Regions from separate parts of the Undibacterium sp. FT79W genome, predicted to be linked through region 1. Evidence: predicted binding sites of a transcription regulator. Region 1 holds the regulator's gene; the other holds the start of a gene.
What was found. The regulator FliA, encoded in region 1, starts transcription of late flagellar genes. The targets are predictions, from matches to a motif close to CTAAAGTTTNNNNNNNNNNNGCCGNTA.
Positions count from the first base shown of each region.

Region 2: a site for FliA is predicted at 2,406-2,432, ahead of H8K38_RS11820 (FlxA-like family protein). Genes of this name have one in related genera too.

Region 1 covers NZ_JACOGB010000002.1:317,317-326,543, forward strand. The annotation lists gene H8K38_RS04590 (flagellar hook assembly protein FlgD) at 1-343, opposite strand, end outside; gene flgC (flagellar basal body rod protein FlgC) at 365-769, opposite strand; gene flgB (flagellar basal body rod protein FlgB) at 775-1,176, opposite strand; gene flgA (flagellar basal body P-ring formation chaperone FlgA) at 1,372-2,079, shown strand; gene flgM (flagellar biosynthesis anti-sigma factor FlgM) at 2,187-2,492, shown strand; gene H8K38_RS04615 (flagella synthesis protein FlgN) at 2,495-2,974, shown strand; gene motD (flagellar motor protein MotD) at 3,036-3,815, opposite strand; gene H8K38_RS04625 (flagellar motor protein) at 3,818-4,564, opposite strand; gene H8K38_RS04630 (RNA polymerase sigma factor FliA) at 4,546-5,277, opposite strand; gene H8K38_RS04635 (antiactivator of flagellar biosynthesis FleN protein) at 5,285-6,130, opposite strand; gene flhF (flagellar biosynthesis protein FlhF) at 6,123-7,394, opposite strand; gene flhA (flagellar biosynthesis protein FlhA) at 7,391-9,227, opposite strand, start outside.
Region 2 covers NZ_JACOGB010000006.1:71,290-75,453, reverse strand. The annotation lists gene argP (HTH-type transcriptional regulator ArgP) at 1-576, shown strand, start outside; gene H8K38_RS11825 (aminoacyl-histidine dipeptidase) at 671-2,131, shown strand; gene H8K38_RS11820 (FlxA-like family protein) at 2,532-2,885, shown strand; gene H8K38_RS11815 (glutathione S-transferase N-terminal domain-containing protein) at 3,140-3,514, shown strand; gene H8K38_RS11810 (YeeE/YedE family protein) at 3,641-4,069, shown strand; gene H8K38_RS11805 (DUF6691 family protein) at 4,083-4,164, shown strand, end outside.

The DNA.
Region 1 (9,227 bases):
AGATCCCCTTCGCGCTGGAGAGTGGCAAGGAGTTCCCTGCGGTCATCACACCATGACCAATCATGTTTGCCGCCTGCAAATTCTGGCTTGCCTGCATATTGCTGCTGAGTGCCGCGAACGATGCATTCAACTTCTCAATTCCGGACACCGTCGACAATTGCGCCATCTGACTTGTTACCTGGGCATTGTCCATAGGATTCAACGGATCCTGATTCTTCATTTGCGTGACCAACAGGTTCAGAAACGTGCTCTCTGAAGTTTTTGCGGCTGATGTGCTGCTGGTCGTACCATTCATGGTATTGAGCAAGCTCTGATCAACTGTATTGCTTTGTATCGTTGTCATTACATTTCCTTTTTATGAAGGTCACTGACCCAAAGTCAGCGTTTTCAGCAACATTGTTTTCGCCGCATTCATCGTTTCAACGTTGGTCTGATATGAGCGAGATGCCGAAATCATATTCACCATCTCTTCCACCACGTTGACGTTTGGCATTGCCACGTAGCCCTTATCATCTGCGAGCGGATGTCTAGGGTCATACTTCATTTTTGCTGGTGTCGCATCCTCAACCACTTCCGTTACTTTCACTCCGGTAGAAGGTGAGCCAGCAACCGGCACCGCACTAAATACAACCTGCTTAGCCTTATATGGCTTGCCATCAGAACTGGTCACGCTGTCAGCGTTGGCCAGATTACTGGACACCACATTCAGACGCTGAGCCTGAGCACTCATGGCGGAACCAGCCACATTAAAAACATTAAAAAGCGACATGATAATTACCCCTGAATTGCTGCAAGCATGTTACGAATTTGCATATTAATAATCGTCAGACTCGCCTCATATCGAAGTGAGTTTTCGGCAAACTGATTGCGCTCAACATCCATATCTACAGTATTGCCATCGATATTGCCTTGTGAAACCGTGCGATACATCGGCTCAGCCCCCGCCACGGTTGATGCGCTGCCCAAATGCTGCGCATCCGTTTTATTCAGACTTGCCGTCGCCTGCTTAGAATCGAGATGCAGTGCGTTATTCAAAACCGATGTGAAATCAATATCTCTGGCTTTGTAATTCGGCGTATCCGCATTGGCGATGTTAGAAGCAAGCAATTGCTGCCGCTGACCACGAACAGATAAAGCTGTTTCGTGAAAACGCATGAAATCATCTAATTTAGTCATCCGAAGCCCCTCGCCAGTCCAGAGCCAGCCTTCTGCCAGCCATATAACGGTTTTCCATTATTGGCATCTTATATCCCGCAAAGACAATTCAATTCATTGAGTAAAGGCGAAAAACCTCTTCTATTCAAGCCTTAGCAAACCGATCCTGACATCTACAATGGCAACACGTTAAAAGTTATCTGCATCCGCCCGGCTATGAAACAACTTTTCAGATCAATTATTTTTTTGTTAGTGCTGACGTCGGCCCTTAATCAGGCGCAGGCGCAAACCACGGCTGCTATGCAAGATCACGAAATCATCAGAAAACTGGCAACCGACTTTTTAAATCAGCAGGCAAGAACTCAACCGGGTGAGAGTACGGTTACGATGGGACAAGTCGATAAACGGCTGAATCTGGCAGCGTGCCAGTCTCCTACAGCATTTCTGCCTAACGGAAGTAAAGCCTGGGGCAAGATCACGGTCGGGGTACGTTGCACAGCACCTGTTAACTGGGTTATTTACTTGCAGGCAAACGTACAAATCACTTCTGAATATTACGTCGCATCCCGTACCCTGAGTCAGGGACAGCTCATCACAGTTGACGACATGAGTAAAATTAAAGGCGACATATCAAATTTACCTGCTGGCATTGTTACCAATCCTGAACAGGTCATCGGCAAATCCTTGCAAAGCTCCATTTCGTCCGGCACACCTTTACGCCAGGAATTACTCCGAAGCCCGGCAGTAGTGCAACAAGGGCAATCTGTCAGAGTTGTCAGCAATGGCCCGGGGTTTCAGGTTGCCACAGATGCGCAAGCACTGAATAATGCAGCGGAAGGCCAAGTAGCTAAGGCTAAAACAAGTTCCGGGCAAACTGTCAGTGGCATTGCCAAAGCGGGTGGCGTCATTGAAATAACATATTAACAAGCACCACAATTGGAATATATTTGTACGTAAAATTAAAGTTTAAAAATACCTGGCCGATAACCGGATTGTAGAAGTAGACCATTCCCACTTTCGAGGGTATCGCCGTGAAAATTGATGACACACTAAATAAAGCTGCAAGCTTACCAAGCCAGCAGCCCGTACGGACCGAAAAAGCACCAGAGAGAGCAGTTTCCACTCCGGCGCCTTCTATTAACGTACAGATTTCCCCTCTGTCTACGCAATTGCAAGCTTTACAAAGTACACAAGCAAGTAATGGCGTATTCGAGGCAAAAAAGGTTGAAGAAATCAAATTAGCCATTTCTGAGGGACGCTTTCAAGTGAACTCCGAAAAAGTTGCTGATGGACTTCTGGAAACCGTGAAAGATTTACTTAACTCCAGAAAACGCTGAACATGACCAATACAAGCGCAAATAGTGACTCTATTCTGCATTGCTTAAAAGAAGAAAAAGAAGCAATGGCGGCACTGGCTGACTTACTCAAAGAAGAGCAAGCTGCGCTTGTAGATGGTGATGTGTCTCTGTTGACTCAGACTTCTGCACAAAAAAGTGAATTAGTTCGAAAACTGTCTGAGGCAGAAAAACTGCGTAACTCTTATCTTAAACAGCAGGGTTTCGGTGACGATGCAGAAAGTACATTAAAGTTTGTACGCCAGACACCGGAGGCACAATTGCTTTGGGATGGTTTACTGGAATTATCAGCACAAGCTAAAGAAGACAATAAAACCAATGGCCTGATGATCACACGCAGACTGTCGCAAAATCAGGCTGCACTCAGCACGTTTCAACAAGGGACAACGACAGGCTCTTTATACGGACCAAATGGGCAGTCGTCGATCAGAACAACTCCCGCCAAAGGACTTATTGTCCGCTGATCGTTCGCAAGTACATAAAAAAAGCCCCGATTGTTCGGGGCTTTTTTTATTGCGATCTTTGTCAGGGAGTAATTGGCGCTTGAGTCGCAACAGGAATATCCACTACCGGCTCTGGCAATACCGATAAGATAGTGACACTCACCCGGCGATTACGCGATCTTCCTTCAGGCGTATCATTTGAATCCACCGGTAATTTTGCTCCTTGCCCAACGGCAGTCACCCTGAAATCATCAACACCATTTTCCGTTAAAAGACGCGCTACCGTACTTGCCCGAACCGCTGATAACTCCCAATTCGAGGGAAAAACCGGATTTTTGATTGGTACATTATCCGTGTGTCCTTCGACCTGAATTGCATGATTGTCTAATTTTAATACAGAAGCAATTGCGGTCAGTGCCTGTACGGAGTCTGCGTTTAACTTAGCTTCGCCAGGTGGAAACAACAAACTTGCATTGATTTCTATCGTCACACCCCTGGCAGTTTGCGTCACTCTGACTTTACCTTCCTTGACCAAGGGCTCCAGGGCAGCAAGTACATCTTTTGCTAACCCTGTCATTACCTCCCGCTCTTTACGTATGTTTTCAGTTGATTTCCGCTTCACTATTGGCAGCGGATCTAACTTCACCACCTGTGGAGTTACTCCGGCAGCAACAGGAGAGGTAGGGTCGTTACTAAATGCGCCAGTCAGGGAGCTGGACAACACGCGATACTTTCCCTCATTCAGCGAAGAGATCGCATACATAACAACAAAAAAAGCAAACAACAAGGTAATGAAATCAGCGTAAGAGACCATCCATCGTTCGTGGTTTTCTGGCTCTTCGTGATATTTTTTTCTTGCCATGTTTAAACCTGACTACTGTGGTTATCAACCCGCTCTTCCACGATACGAGGACTATCTCCAACAGCAATGCTATAAAAAATATCGGACAACATCTCGCGTCGGGTAATTTCTCTGCCAATAATTTCTTTTAACTTATTGCTGACGGGCAGAAAAAATAAATTAGCCAGCCCAACACCATAAATCGTCGCCACGAATGCCACGGCAATACCGCCACCAAGTTTCGCAGGGTCAGTCAGATTTTCCATAACGTGAATCAGCCCCAGTACCGCCCCTAAGATTCCGATGGTCGGAGAATAGCCACCAGCTGCCTCCCAGATTTTGGCGGCCTGACGTTGCTCAATTTCATACAATGAAATATCAACGTCCAGAATGTCTTTCAGTCGCGCAGGGTCGACGCCGTCAATGACTAGCCGCAATCCCTTACTGATAAAGGCGTCATCAGAAGCATCCATGTAACGCTCAAGACTCAAAAATCCCTCGCGCCGGGCAACCGCACTCCAGATCAATGCATCCTGAATATTTTTACGGCTATTGTCTTGCGGCTCAGAAATGACCCATTTCAACATACGCAAACCGCGTCGGAAAGTACTCATACGACTCTGCAGAAGTACCGCCCCCAGCGTACCAATCGCAACAATCACAAATGCCGCTGGTTGCACTAATGAAGAAAGACGCCCGTCCTCCATTAACTGACCGGAACTGATGCCGACAACGACCAGAATAAATCCTACTAAGCTAGCCCAGTCCACGCTTTCTCCCTTAAATGCGCACGCATACGTGCAACCGCCTGGCTATGCAACTGAGAAACGCGGGACTCTGAAACGCCCATGACCGCGCCGATTTCTTTCAGATTTAACTCCTGTTCGTAATACAGGCCCATTAACAATTTTTCGCGTTCGGGCAAACTGTCGATCGCACCGATTACGGCATCACGAAAATCGTCATTCAACAGATCCTGCAAAGGATCACCGGAACTATCGGAAGAATAATGATCGAGGAAGTGCTCTTTTGTTTCTGCGTCATGGAAATCTTCGTAATACACCAACTGATGTCCGCCGCTATCTCCCAAAAGTCCCTGATACTCTCCAAGGGATAACTTAAGCGACTTGGCCACTTCTGTTTCTGTCGGCGGCCGCCCCAGTTTTTGTTGCATCTGGTTCATCGCATTTTCGATTTTCCGCATATTTTGCCGAACCCCACGCGGCAACCAGTCGGTGTTGCGTAGCTCATCGAGCATCGCGCCACGAATCCGCTGAACCGCATAGGTTTCGAATTGCGCACCATGCGTGTCTTCGTAACGACTGATCGCATCAAGCAGACCAATCATTCCAGCTTGCACCAGATCATCCACCTCAACACTGGGAGGCAAGCGCGCCTTTAATTGGTAAGCCAGTCGCTTAACCAAAGGCGCATGCTCCCTGAGGAGAAAATTTTTATCTGATTTTCCGCTGGCCGTGTACATATTCAAATTAGATTCCGAGAGCGATGCCCTGTTGTCCGGATACACTGTCCAGACACAATGCAGATCGCGCACTGACAGCAAGCCGCTCTGCCAGTTGAAAAAAAGCCATGGAAGAGCGCGCTTTTGGAAAAGCGTCGATCACTGACCGCCCCTGATGAGCAGCTCTTCTGACGAATTCATCATCCGGCACATAACCAATGAAATTTAAGGGTACCGCAAGATATCGTTGAGACGCCTGAGCCATATTCGTATAAATCAACATTGCTTCTTTCTCAGATACACCGGACACCAAAATACTAAAAGAGCGTCGCCCCAGACGAGCACTCATACGCTTAATCAGTCCATACGCAGATTTGATTGCTGACGGATCTGAAGAAACCTGAATCACCACTTCACTGTCATCCAGAGATGCCAGTGGAAACGCATCGCACGCATCAATATCACAATCAACCACGACCATATCGGCACGATGTACTGCCAGATCAAATACTCTCGACAATCGTCTCGAATTCTCGGCGGACAAGCTGGATGACACAGTCCTCTGACGCGATAACATCGATACTGACAAGCCAGATGCAACCATTTTTACTGCCTCGTGCATTGTACGCTGTTGTTGCGCTACATCCAACAAGGTGCGCTCTATGCTCGCATTGAACCACGCGCCTACACTATCGGAAGACGAACGTGCATCAACCATCAAAATTTGCTGTCCCTGCCGCGCTACTGACACACCCAGATTCACCAGCATTTCGCTTTTTTCATTGTCTTTCAACGCTGATAAAAAAGTAAATACACGCGGCTTTGGTCCAGCCAGCATGCGACGCAGTCCCTCTGCCTGATCAACATTAGCCAAGAGACACCTCCCGCGCAGCCGCTTGTCCGCCAGTTGCAGCAGATCCGACACCAGCCATCAGCAAAGGCAGCTCTTCATCCAGGTAACGGAACGGCGCCGTTTCACGTTTCAACTTAAAGGCGCGATCAATCAGGTACTGCTTGTTTGCCACATGCAAGTCTTCCGGTACCCGTTGCCCATTCGCAATGTAATACAGACTTAACTTTTGGCGGATCACAATATCCAGCGCACCGCCTATCGTCGCCGCCTCATCGAGTTTAGTCAGAATACATCCTGCGAGACCTGTCCCCTGATAAGCACGCACGACTTCACTCAGTGTTTCACCAGTCGATGTTGCGTTCAGACACAGCAGGCGTTTCACATCAGTGCCAGAACCAGACAACATCGCGACCTGATCCGTCACCATTTTGTCGCGCTGGCTGACCCCGACAGTATCAATTAAAACAGTATGTTTATTCTTGAGCTCGGACAAAGCAATCCGTAAATCACTCTCATCTTTGACTGCGTGAACCATCACACCAAGAATTTTCCCATAGATTCGTAACTGTTCATAGCCGCCGATACGATAACCATCGGTTGTGATCAACGCCAGCTTCGACGGACCGTGACGCATCACACAGCGCGCTGCCAGTTTTGCAGTGGTCGTCGTTTTTCCAACGCCTGTCGGCCCGACCAGAGCGTACACACCGCCCTTTTCTAAAATTTCATTTTCATTATCGATGGTCGTCAGATTGCGTGCCAGAATAGACTTTATCCATTCAATACCTTGTTCACCTGTTTCATTTTCCGGCAATTTTGCTACCATGAATCGCGACAAGCTGGCGCTCAAACCAGTTGCCAGCATCTCTTTCAACACCAGCGCCTTCTGTGGTTCGCGTTTTTGCGTATTAGCCCACGACAACTCCGCCAGTTGCGATTCCAGCATATTGCGCATGGAACGAATTTCGTTCATCACATCACTTAACTCACCCGTAACAGAAACCGGAGCTGCAGCATATTCCTGCGGCTCCGCAGCGATGCCGCGCGGTGTGAATATCCGTGTTTCATGTTGAAGAGATGGCGCCGCTCTGGTGTGGTCGGGGGTGATCTGGCGCTCATCCTTAGTCGGTGTGATCGACTGCATCGCTTCATCGGCCATCGCCATAATCTCGACCTTACCGTCAACATTCCGGTTGGACAAAATCACCGCATCCGCACCCAATGCTTCCCTTAATAAGCGAAGCGCCTCGCGCGAGGTGTTAGCAGTAAATTTTCTGACGTTCATGATTGCCCTCCAACAAGGCTGGTAACTCTAATGGTTTTTGTTTCAGGTAATTCGGCATGCGACAACACTTTGAGTTGCGGCAATGTACGACGTAAGAATTTAGACAGCAAAGCACGCAGCGGCGCAGGCACCAGCAGGACTGGTGTCATGCCCATTTCTTCTTGGTGTTTGGCCGCAGTTTCGGTTTGTGTTGTCAGCGCCTCAGCCAAGCCAGGCTCGAGAGCAGCACCATCGCCACCACCGGCATGGATCGCCTGCATCAGCAAACGTTCAAGACGACTATCCAGAGTCATGACGGTCAGCTCATTTGTTGCCGGGAAAATTTGCTGAACAATCGCACGACCAAGCGCAATACGTACTTGTGCGGTCAGTTCATTGGCATCCTGGGTATGCATCGCCTGCTCAGACAAGGTCTCGATAATGGTACGCATATCGCGGATATGTACGCCTTCCAGCAGCAGGTTTTGCAAGACTTTTTGCAGTACCGACAAAGGAATCAGTTTAGGCACCAGATCCTCAACCATTTTCGGCATTTCTTTTGCAAGATGATCCAGCAACTGCTGCACTTCCTGACGACCTAACAATTCAGCGGCATGGGTGGTGATCAGATGATTCAGATGGGTGGCGATTACGGTACCGGCATCAACCACGGTGTAACCCATCGCTTGCGCTTGTTCGCGCGCACTGGCATCGATCCAGATCGCAGGCAAACCAAACGCAGGATCAGTCGTTTCTACACCCGGTAAAGGCCCGGAAACCATGCCGGGATTAATCGCCAGATATTGGCCATTCATCGCTTCACCAGCGCCGACTTCAACGCCTTTCAACGCGATGCGGTATGCAGATGGCTTCAGTTCAAGATTGTCGCGGATATGCACCGGCGGCGACAGAAAGCCAACCTCTTGCGCGAATTTTTTACGTATTCCTTTAATACGACGCAGCAACTCACCGCCCTGTGATTTATCGACCAAAGGAATCAAGCGATAACCTACCTCAAGTCCCAAAGTATCCACGGGTAAGATATCCTGCCAGGTGGCTTCTTCAACTTCAGGTGCCGGCGCATTCTGCGCTTCCGCTTGCGCCGCCGCTTCGGCAGGAGAAATACCCGCTGCCTGTTCCGCTTTCTGACGCGCCAGATACCCGGCACCAGCCAGTAATCCTGCTAACAAGACGAAAGCAATATGCGGCATACCTGGAATAATGCCCATGCCACCGATAATGCCAGCGGTGATAAACATCACCTGTGGTTTGGCAAACAACTGCCCTATCAACTGACCACTGATATCTTGCTCACTGGCGACACGCGAGACAACCACACCAGCAGCAGTAGAAATAATCAACGATGGAATCTGCGCAACCAGACCGTCACCGATAGCCAGCAACGTGTAGTTCTTCAGTGCTGAACCAAAGTCCAGATCGTGCTGCACCATACCCACAATCAGACCGCCGACGATATTAATCACCGTCACCATGATCCCGGCAACCGCGTCACCACGGACATATTTAGACGCACCGTCCATCGCACCGTAGAATTCAGCTTCCTGCGCGACTTCGGTACGGCGACGACGTGCCTCTTGCTCGGCAATCAGACCAGCATTCAGATCAGCATCAATCGCCATTTGCTTACCAGGCATCGCATCCAACGCAAAACGTGCGCCCACTTCAGCGATACGACCTGCACCTTTTGTCACCACCGTGAAGTTAATGATCGTCAGAATCACAAACACCACGATACCGACAGTGTAATTTCCACCAATCAGAAAATGACCAAAAGCCTCAATCACCTTACCTGCGGCGTCCGGGCCTGTATGCCCCTCAGTCAACACCACGCGG
Region 2 (4,164 bases), on a different contig from region 1:
TGGGTTTTACCTGCGCTGGCGGATTTTCTGATCAAAGAAAATATCTTGCTGGATCTGTGCATTGACGATCAGGAGCACACCCATACGTTGCTGGAAAGCGGCATGGTGCTTGGTTGTATATCGGCACAGCAAGCAGCGATGCGGGGTTGCGAGGCAGAAGTGCTGGGCAACATGCGTTATCAGGCGGTTGCCAGCAAAGCGTTTTGCACACGCTGGTTTCCACAGGGAATGCAACGTGACAGCGCCCGCCTCGCCCCTGTGCTGACATTCAATCGTAAAGATCAATTGCAATCGCAGTTTTTGCTTGAACATTTCGGTTTATCTGACAACGCGTTTCCCCGTCACTACATTCCCGCCACCTCGCCGTATAACCATGCCATTGTGCTGGGACTGGGCTGGGGTATGATTCCCGAGCTGATGTTGAAACAAATGCCGGGCGAATCCGGACTCGTCAGGCTGGCACCGGCCCACCCGGTTGATGTCACCCTGTACTGGCATCGCTGGAAAGTACAATCGCCACGTCTGGCGCGCTTGTCTGCGAAGCTGGTCGAAACAGCACGACATGCCTTGCGCTGAAGAACATAACGCCGGTATCGGGTCGGAATGATGCCTGTGTTAAACTTTTGCCCTCAGCCGCGCTTACCAGCGCACATGGCTACACAGGACAATCATGACAACCGCAATTCATCAACTTTTCCCTCAGCCTTTATGGCAATGGTTTGAACAAATCTGTGCAATTCCGCACCCATCCAAGCACGAAGCAGCACTCAGCGAATTTATCCAGCAATGGGCAAAACAGCGCGCTCTGCCAGTGGTCGTCGATCATGTCGGCAACCTCATCATCCGCAAACCAGCCACCGCTGGTATGGAAGACCGTAAAACGGTCGTGATACAAGCGCATCTGGATATGGTGCCGCAGAAGAATGCCGATAAAGTGCATGACTTCACGACCGATCCTATCCAGCCATGGATCGATGGCGAATGGGTCAAAGCGACTGGCACCACACTGGGTGCCGACAACGGTATCGGTATGTCATCCGCGTTGGCGATTCTGGGTTCTGACGATATTCGCCACGGCCCGCTGGAAGTGTTGCTGACAGTCGATGAAGAAGCTGGCATGACAGGCGCGTTCGGTTTGCAGGCAGGCATGTTGGATGCTGAAATCCTGATCAATACCGACTCCGAACAGGAAGGCGAAATCTACATGGGTTGCGCCGGTGGTGTCGATGCCGAAATCAGCGTCGCTTTGCAATGGCAGCCAGCGCCAGCAGATCAGCAAGCGTTTACGCTCAGCATCGCAGGTCTGAAAGGTGGCCACTCCGGTGTGAATATTCATCTGGGACGCGGCAATGCTAACAAGCTGATTGCCCGCTTCCTTGCCGGGCATGCGCAAGAACTCGGATTATCGTTATCCGACATCAAAGGCGGCTCGCTGCGTAATGCGATTCCACGCGAAGCGCAGTGCAGCTTTACGATCGCCGCTGCACAAACTGCATTGTTAGCGCAACGCATCGCGCAATATCAGGCGATATTGCAAACCGAGCTGGCCGTCGTGGAACCCGCGTTAACACTGAGTCTGCAAAGTACGCCATTGCCTGCGCAGGTGTTGCAGGCAGCAACGCAGACCACATTGATCAATCTGATCAACAGTTGTCCGAACGGCGTGATCCGCATGAGTGATGAAATCACCGGCGTCACCGAAAGTTCGCTGAATGTCGGCGTCGTCAATACCTCGCAAGACAAAGTGAGCATCCTGTGCCTGATCCGTTCGCTGATCGATACTGGTCGTGAAAACATCGAAAGCACGCTGCAATCGCTGAGCGACCTGGCAGGTGCACAGATCGCGTTTTCCGGTTGCTATCCGGGCTGGAAGCCGGACACCAGCTCTGCGGTGATGGCGATCGTCAAAGATACCTATCAAAGTATTTATCACAAAGAACCGGTGATCATGGTGATTCATGCGGGGTTGGAATGTGGTCTGTTCAAAAAGCATTATCCTGAACTGGATATGGTCTCCATCGGTCCGACCATCCGTTATCCGCACGGCCCTGACGAAATGGTGAATATCGAAACTGTCGGTCAATACTGGACGTTGTTGCTGGCGGTACTGGAACGCATCCCGGCAAAATAATCTGCCGCAAATCTGCCGCAACAGACGCATGCGATCCACCCGGCATGCGTCTGCGTTAACTGGCATCGGATCGTTTTTCTCACCTCCTTATTGATTGTGGCTTGCAGCCGGTTTTCAGGCCAGAAGCCGCATCAAATATCGAAGACGGAGACATATCCCATCGCTATGCCACATATATCCCGCTTATCTCCCACAGACCAACCTTCCACGATCCCGCAAATCAGCCAAGCTGTTCGCCTGCGGTGTTGTTTTTTTGATTATTTTTCTCTTTCCCCTGAGGTTGAGGCTTTTTGTGCCGTTAATGTCATTAAGCGGATAGCCGATGGTTTGCGAACCGACTCTGCAATCAACCAGCAACGCGCGTAAATCGAAATACAGTTCAATCTCGCCGGAGGGATATATGCCTGTCAATCCAGTCGATGCCGCCACCGCCGTCGGCAGCACCTCAGCCATCAGCGCAGCCAGTCATGCGCAAATCGCCGCACTGCAAAGACAACTTGCAACACTACAAAAAGAGTTGACCGACGCAGAAAAAACGGCGACGACCGAAGCCTCGCAACGACAAATGCTGCAACTCAGGCTGCAAATTGCTGAAGTTGAACAAAAAATAGCCCGTCTGAAATTGGAACAGTCGCAAGCCATCAATGAGGCGGCAAGCAACAATGCCACGGCCAATATTCAGGATAACCAGAATGCGACACCTGCCGTACATCCGACGGAAACGCTGGGCAACCGTATCGATCAGTACATTTAATCTGCCCACAGTCGATTAAAACGATGTAGTAAGAGATCATTGCAACTACCGGCGCTGTGTCAGCGCATTTGTCTGTGCCGGATGATTCACTGCCTTAAATTTGTTGCATCGACCGCATTCCACACTGCTATTCCCCGTAAAAGTCAGTATCCAACTCACTCTTTCAGCCTGTAAGCGTCAGCAGATACCTGCCGTTCTGACATACAATGGCGCTCTTCTTGCTGCATGCCAGCAAACCGTCACGGAAAGAACTAATGAAGCTTTTTTTCAGATTATTGCGGGCCATACTCGGCCCTTTCATGCTGCTCAAAGAACATCTGAGCAGACCGCAAGGCATCGTCCGCGCTCCGGAAGATCAGGCGAAAGTCGATGCAGCCTGCCAGAAACTGGCCTTGTATCAATTCACGACCTGCCCGTTTTGTATCAAGGTTCGTCAGGAAATGCGGCGACTATCGCTCACAGTGGAATTTCGCGATGCACAAAAATCAGCACAACACCGTCAGGCTTTACTGACACAGGGCGGCAGCCCGAAAGTACCGTGTCTGCAAATCACCGATGACAAGGGCAAGGTCCGCTGGCTGTATGAATCGGGCGATATCATCCGTTATCTGCAACAGCAATTTGCCTGATTTTCCTGATGCGGCGAGCGACAGGTATAAAGTCTCAATACAGATAAGCCTTTCCAGCGATTTTGCTGCCAGCAAGCGCATAAATAAAGGGACTCCGTTTGAACCTCAGAGATGGAAAGAATAGTGATGCAGATTGCGTGGAATGAATTTACCCCGATAACGTCCTTAGCCGGCGGCGTACTGATAGGCCTGGCAGCGGTCATGCTGATGGCCGGACTGGGGCGCATTGCCGGTATCACTGGTATCGTTGCTGGCCTGTTCAGTCCGGTACGTGGCGACTGGGCATGGCGTGCCTTGTTCACGCTGGGAATGATCGCCGCACCGCTGACCTATAGCCAATTTTCGGCGCTGCCTGAAATCACCCTCGACACGGGCTGGCTCACATTGCTGATCGCCGGTCTGCTGGTCGGCATCGGTACCCGCCTCGGCTCAGGTTGTACCAGCGGTCACGGTGTCTGCGGTCTGGCACGCATGTCGCCGCGTTCTATCGTTGCGACAGTCGCATTTATGAGCAGCGGTTTTCTGACCGTGTATGTCATACGCCACCTGTTCTGAGAGAGATGACAACATGAAAAAACTGATCACCGCCGCATTCTGCGGCCTGATATTTGGTCTGGGTCTGATCGTCGCGGGAATGGCCAACCCGGCAA